3 regions of the Pseudoalteromonas sp. C2R02 genome follow, and region 3 is predicted to be linked to each of the others. Evidence: predicted binding sites of a transcription regulator. Region 3 holds the regulator's gene; each other region holds the start of a gene.
The links. The regulator LexA, encoded in region 3, represses DNA repair genes until DNA is damaged. The targets are predictions, from matches to a motif close to TACTGTATNNNNATACAGTA.
Positions count from the first base shown of each region.

Region 1 (2,276 bases), on a different contig from region 3:
GCATCATCTTGTGAAGTATCAACGACTGGCGCACCTTGCATCTCAAGTACCAAGCCATCTTCACCTACTGAATCAGTATATGGTGTAAATAAATCCATGCCCCAATCTTTTAGTCTATCTTTCATTTCAAGCACTAAACGTTCAGCCGTTTTTTTACCTACACCTGGAATTTTAACTAATGTAGAGGCATCTTCATTCTGAACACATCTTACAAATTGCTCAGCTGACATGCCAGATAAAATAGCTAAACCGAGCTTTGGACCCACACCATTTGCTTTTAATAATTCACGAAACAATGCTCGCTCAGTTTTATTATTAAAACCATATAGTAATTGCGCGTCTTCTCTGACAATAAAATGCGTATAAACTGTGGCTGTTTTGCCCTCTGCAGGTAAATTGTAAAAGCTCGTCATAGGTAACTGCACTTCATAGCCAACACCATTCACATCTAATAAAATTTCAGGTGGCAACTTTTCTATTAGAATTCCGCTCAATCGTCCTATCATTATTTTACCTTTTAATATTTTTTATCTTAATCGTCCGCGAACAACTTTTTTAGCCTGACCAGCAAGTTTAATTAAATTCTGCTGAGAGTGTCCATGACACATAGCGATAGCTAATGCATCGGCTGCATCTGCTTGCGGTAATGCAGGGAGTTTTAAAATTGCTTTAACCATATGTTGTACTTGTTTTTTATCTGCTCCACCTGTTCCCACAACAGCTTGTTTTATTTGCCTAGCTGAATAATCAGTCACAGGTAAATCAGCCATAGTAGCAGCAACAATCGCTGCCCCCCTTGCTTGGCCTAATTTTAAAGCTGAATCTGGGTTATGCGCTAAAAACACTTGCTCTATCGCAAATGTATCAGGTTTAAATTGTTCTATCAGTTGCGTGACACCTTGGTAGATCATTTTCAAACGTTCAGGGATAGGACCTCCCCCTAGACGAATACAACCGCTGCCTAAATAAGTAAACCGACTACCTTTTTGTTCAATAACACCATATCCAGTTAATCGAGAGCCTGGATCTATCGCTAAAATGATTGCCAAGAGGATCCTAAATCTTTAATACACATAATATTGGGGATAATGGCTTATAACTGTATAAATTACCAGTGCATTGTGATTTAAATATCATCTAGTTTATTTAAAGATAAAAAATCCCATTCATGGGATATTTCAAAATATACACATCCCATGCATGGGACATCATATTGCAAAACATAAAAAAACAGACTTATCACCAAAAATAACAACAACTTACAAATATGGCACACTCTCTGCTCTATGATATTAAAGAAATGTACTTATTTAAATGGAGCCGTATTTTGGATATATCGAGAACACCGCAAAAGAAACCTAAATACACACAGTTTTTAATTTGGGCCTTAGTTTTTATAGTAGTCGCGAGCGCTATTTATTACTTATGGTATTTAGCACAAGCTAGTTTTTCTATAGATTCAAATCAAATTGTTACAGATTCTGTAAAACGTGGTGAATTTTCAGTATCAGTAAGAGGCTCTGGAATTTTAGTTCCCAGAGATATTCAATGGTTATCTTCCAATGTAGAAGCAAGAGTTGAAAAGGTCATTGTGAAAGCGGGTAAATCTGTTAAAAAAGGCGAATTAATAGTTAAATTAAGTAACCCTCAATTGGAACAACTACTTGAAGAAACCAAGTGGGAACTTGAGGCAAAAATCGCTGAAAGTGAAGCGGCTAAAGTTGAACAAGAAGCCCTTTTATTAGATCAAAAATCATTAATGTTAGATGCCAAGTTAAATTATGAAAGCAGTAAACTTAAACAAGATGCACAAGAACAGCTTTATCAAAGCGGTTCAGGCGTTATTTCTAAAATTGATTATGAAAAAACCCGACTTGAAACAATACAATTAGGTCAAAGGTTAGAACTACAATCTGCACGTTTAGAAAAAGTTAAACAAAACATCATAGTACAAAGTAATGCGCGACAAGCACGATTGAATAAAATGACAAAAACATTAGAACGCGCACAACAACAAGTTGATAGTTTAATGGTAGTGGCAACATTAGATAGTGTAGTTCAAGAAGTGCCAGTAGAAGCTGGTCAAAGAGTCAATATGGGCGGTAATATCGCTAAACTCGCCCGAAAAAATGATTTAATAGCCGAACTGAAAATACCTGAAATTCAAATTAGAGATGTCGCAATAGGTCAAAAAGTCATTATAGATACACGTAATAATAAGGTATTTGGCACAGTTTCAAGAGTAGATCCCGCAGTAGTGAACGGCAGCGTACAAG
Region 1 covers NZ_JAHKQC010000051.1:7,071-9,346, reverse strand. Annotated here, with positions in the region: gene ruvA (Holliday junction branch migration protein RuvA) at 1-506, opposite strand, end outside; gene ruvC (crossover junction endodeoxyribonuclease RuvC) at 528-1,049, opposite strand; gene KO527_RS23965 (HlyD family efflux transporter periplasmic adaptor subunit) at 1,328-2,276, shown strand, end outside.
Region 1: a site for LexA is predicted at 1,098-1,117, ahead of ruvC (crossover junction endodeoxyribonuclease RuvC). Genes of this name have one in related genera too.

Region 2 (2,276 bases), on a different contig from region 3:
TGCCGCACCAGGGGATTGTGGTGAGATCAGCTGGCAATTTTTAGGTTTATCTATGCCTGTATGGATGCAAATTATCTTTGGTATTTATAGCTTGATTTTGATCACTATGATATCTACAAACTTATTTAAAAAACGCATTTAGCAGGAGCGACCATGTACTTTACATCAAGAAATATTCCAGGATTAGAAGGGTTAAAATACACACAGCGCGCTCAAATAATTCGTTTAGCACTGAGCTATTTATCGGTACCACAAAAAACAGTTTTAAATATAATTAAGCTCGTATTGTTAACGCCTATATTTTTAATTTTAGCGAAAATTGACAGCTGGGAGATTCTTATTTACCTGTTAATAGTCGGTTTTTGTTACCCGTTAATTACGACTCCGATAACACTATATTGTGCCAAGAAACATATCAGCAAAGCTAAAACAGAGATACTCGAGCAGTCATAACCATTAAAAAGCTGTATTTAAGTGATCAAACATTTAAATACAGCTTAGTTTTATTTTATGAAAACCTAAAACCTCACTTTCCCATCTAATTTCGCAACGGCCTTTTTACCTAAACCTTGTACGTTTTTTAAATCATCTATTGATTTAAAATGACCATTTTCATCTCTATATAAGATAATCGCAGCAGCTTTAGATTTACCAATTCCGGGTAGTAGCTCTAACGCTTTTTGATCGGCTGTATTAAGGTTGATTAATTGGTTATTTACAACAACTTCTTTTTCAGCAGAACTTTTTGCCAGTACCGTAACAGGCGCACTCATTAATAGGGTAAATATAATAACGATAAGTGTATTAAACTTCATGTTCTTCCTCCATGACGTCCATCTTTGGACGATAATTAACAGTTAACTATAAAAGGTACAAAACCTTCCCTTTAAATAAAGAATATAACTCTCTATTTGTCAAAAATAATATAATAAATGCTTTTGTGACTTGAAATTTTACCCTGTAAAGTTTACTGTATAAAAAACCAGTGTACTGTAGGAATAAATAATGGCTGTTGTTATCAAATATGTGGTTGAAAGAAATGGAGTGGAGCGTATGACCTTTACCAGCAAAAAAGATGCTGATGCCTACGACAAAATGCTCGATATCGCTGAATCAATGGAGCAAATGTTAGAAAAAATTGATGTTGCTTTAAGTGAACAGCAAGTTGAGACTTTAGCACTTGAAATAGCTAAAAATAAAGAATTATTTATGAGTGCCTTAAAAGGTAATAAAGCACCTGCTGAAAAAGCAGCAAAAGAAAAGAAAGCTGATACTAACAAAGCTGAAAATGTGACCGATATTAAACAAGCCTAGTTTTGACACTTAATTTCAGACATAAAAAAAGCGCATATGCGCTTTTTTTATATCACAACAAGAATAGCTTACTATTCTTGAATTAAACCTTCTGGGATTTCAGAAAACGCATCATCTCCCGTTGCAACATCCACTAATTCATATCCACGTTGTTTACGTTTTAGTTTTAGAATAGGCTTTTCAAATGCACTTTGTTGGCGCGAAACATCTTCTTGTAATTCATTTAGACTTTTACCATAAGGTGCGACGCTTGTTTCTGACCAGTTAACCGCTTTACCTTTAAGGTTATATTCTACTTCATGGATTTGATACAAAGCTTCATTATCACCATCAGCTTCACACAAAATAACTCTAAAATTCCAAAATGCTGACATAACTATTCTCTCTCATTAATTGTTAGCTGTATTTTAACAGCTTGGTAAATTGATTTCACTTTTCGAAAACCATATTGTTAAATTTTGTGTTAATGTATCAGAATTACATTAATTTAGTTTAAAAACATGTTTTTCAAAAATTCAATATTTTTTTCAATGCTAACACTATCTTTTTCATCATTTTGTAATCAAGACAATGAATGTGGAAACAACATCCAAGCTCAAGAATTAACACAGTTAATTATAAATGACTCAACTCAATTAAGGCACCACCTAACCTGCGATGCCAGACTTACTAGAGCGGCTACAATTAAAGTTAAAGAAATGGCTGAATCAGGATGGGTAATACACAGTGGGGCAAATAGGCGCTTGAGAGATCAAAACTTTCCCCTACCTGACTATTATGGCATAGGAATGGCAAATCAAGTTGAGGCATTAGCCGGCGGTCAAGAAAGTTCGGTAAATGTTTGGGCTGGTTTCAAAGGGTCAAAATCTCATGCAACACATCTATTAGGCAAATTAAAGTTTTATCATGAACAAGATAAAATTGGAGTCGGATTTATAAAAGCACCAAAGTCTAAGCATATA
Region 2 covers NZ_JAHKQC010000001.1:6,320-8,595, forward strand. Annotated here, with positions in the region: gene dsbB (disulfide bond formation protein DsbB) at 1-142, shown strand, start outside; gene KO527_RS00035 (DUF6170 family protein) at 154-453, shown strand; gene KO527_RS00040 (ComEA family DNA-binding protein) at 519-815, opposite strand; gene KO527_RS00045 (YebG family protein) at 1,006-1,314, shown strand; gene KO527_RS00050 (hypothetical protein) at 1,386-1,688, opposite strand; gene KO527_RS00055 (CAP domain-containing protein) at 1,815-2,276, shown strand, end outside.
Region 2: a site for LexA is predicted at 969-988, ahead of KO527_RS00045 (YebG family protein). Genes of this name have one in related genera too.

Region 3 (2,276 bases):
GAGTGGATCACATCATCTGAAGTCATTAAAAAACGTACTTTTTTATCTGTTGGGATCACTAAAGGTTTATCTACTTCAAGTAAATAATGTTCGCCTTTAGTTTCTTTATTGGTAATTTGATCTTGTGAAGTAGACATAATGGAATAGAAATCCACATCTCCCTTTTTACCTTCATAAGTCAGGTATTCATAGTGCCACTTCCACTGAGATCCGGTTATTTTTATGGTCAGATCTGCTTTTGAAGTATCCTCCATAGCAATCAATGCTTTAGTAGCCGGTACTGCCATGCCTATTAATATAATAAAAGGAATTGCAGTCCATAATATTTCTATTTTTGTACTTTCATGAAATTGGGCTGGCTTTGCCCCTTTTGATTTTCTATGACGGAATATAGCCCAAAACATCAGGCCAAAGACAATTATGCCTATCACACAACAAATCATAAAAATGATCATATGCAGTTGATAAACGTTTTCACTTATATCGGTTACTCCAGTTCTCATATTAAGCGAGCTATTTGCAAAACTTAATTGAGGGATAAGCAATATAAGCCACAAGGTAAAGCGCACGACACCCATGTGACATCTCCTTTTATGCTTAAAGCAAAGAAATGGCTAAGATATCAATCGAATAAAACCACCTCAGACCAGGTAATTAAATTAAACTTCAAATGCTTTTTGCCATTTCACTATTATTATTGGTATTTATTTTGATATATTTTTTATTACCGCTTTAAATAAATTTTATTTTAAACAGCTCTATAACCAAATAGTCCATGATTGTTATTTGTGCAAGTTTTAACAAAAAAATAACAAAGATATTTTTGATAAATTTGTTAAATCAGTAAGTTAATTAGAAAAATTCAAGAAGAGGGCTTTAGTGGAAAGCCATAAATGTAAGGGATACAGCCTAAAAAAGGCATATTAATTATTGCAAAACAGTGTTTAATTGATTTTTATTAGCATTAATTGTATTTGAAGAGTTTTGTTTGTAACAATATGATTTTAAAAATAATAAAAAACGCTAATATTCATTTATTCAATAATATTAGCGTTAATGAGTTAGTGTAAATTTATATTACATCCAATCGGCTGTTCTTATAACACCCACCGCTAAACCTTCAATGTCAAAAGACTCACTCTCTAAATCAACTACAATATCAGAAAAGTCTTCGTTTTCAGGATGCAAAAGTACTTGGCTGCCCTTTTTTTCAAAGCGTTTAACGGTTACGTCATCGCCTACACGAGCAACAACAACCTGTCCATTATTGGCAACTTGGGTTTTATGAACCGCTAATAAATCGCCATCCATTATGCCGATATCCCGCATACTCATGCCATTTACACGTAATAAAAAGTCAGCCGCAGGTTTAAATAATTCAGCTGAAACTTCATAATGGCTTTCAACATGCTCTTGTGCAAGTATCGGTGAACCAGCAGCGACCTGACCTATTAAAGGTAAACCAAGTTGCTCAGGTTGTTCTTCTTCAACTACGCGAATACCTCGGCTAGCACCTGGCACCATTTCAATAACACCTTTTTTAGCTAAAGCTTTTAAATGCTCTTCAGCTGCATTTGCACTACGAAACCCGAGAGATTGCGCTATTTCAGCCCTTGTAGGAGGCATACCGGTATCTTTGATAAATACCTTAATTAGTTCTAAAATTTGTGTTTGTCGTTTTGTTAACGGTCGCATACAACTGGGTTTCCATACAGTACATGTTACTGTGAGTATATACAGTTATTTTGAAATGGCAAACAAGTATTTAAAAGATATTTTACTCTTGATAAAGCTTAATGGTCTGTCCAGTTCTATAATAAATGTTGAATTACTGATATCCTTGCGCAAACTTTTTTCTTAGGTGGACCAATGGCGTTTTTTTCTTTTATAAATACAGGATTTAACTTTCTAGCAAAGTTAACAAATAGCATTTTTGTAAAAAGCAAATTACTTCCTGAAGACCCTTGCTCACAATTAGGCCTTAAAACCAATTTGCCGACCTTTTACATTACAAGACTTAATTCTCACAGCGATTTAGCTGCGTTAGGTCATCAATGTAAAAAGCTAGGTTTACCTAACCCAAGAAAAAATCAGATCTTAGGTGACTACTCGCTGCCAAGCTTAATCCCATTATCAAATCCGGCGCCTTTATTTGGCTCAAAAAGAAAAAAAACAAATGCGTTAGAGCAAGGTGAAATAATATTTAAAGCTTTGCGAGAAAACCCAGAACAAACGGTGCAAATTATTCCAGTCACCATATTATGGGGCAGAGATCC
Region 3 covers NZ_JAHKQC010000057.1:17,085-19,360, reverse strand. Annotated here, with positions in the region: gene coxB (cytochrome c oxidase subunit II) at 1-578, opposite strand, end outside; gene lexA (transcriptional repressor LexA) at 1,078-1,695, opposite strand; gene plsB (glycerol-3-phosphate 1-O-acyltransferase PlsB) at 1,870-2,276, shown strand, end outside.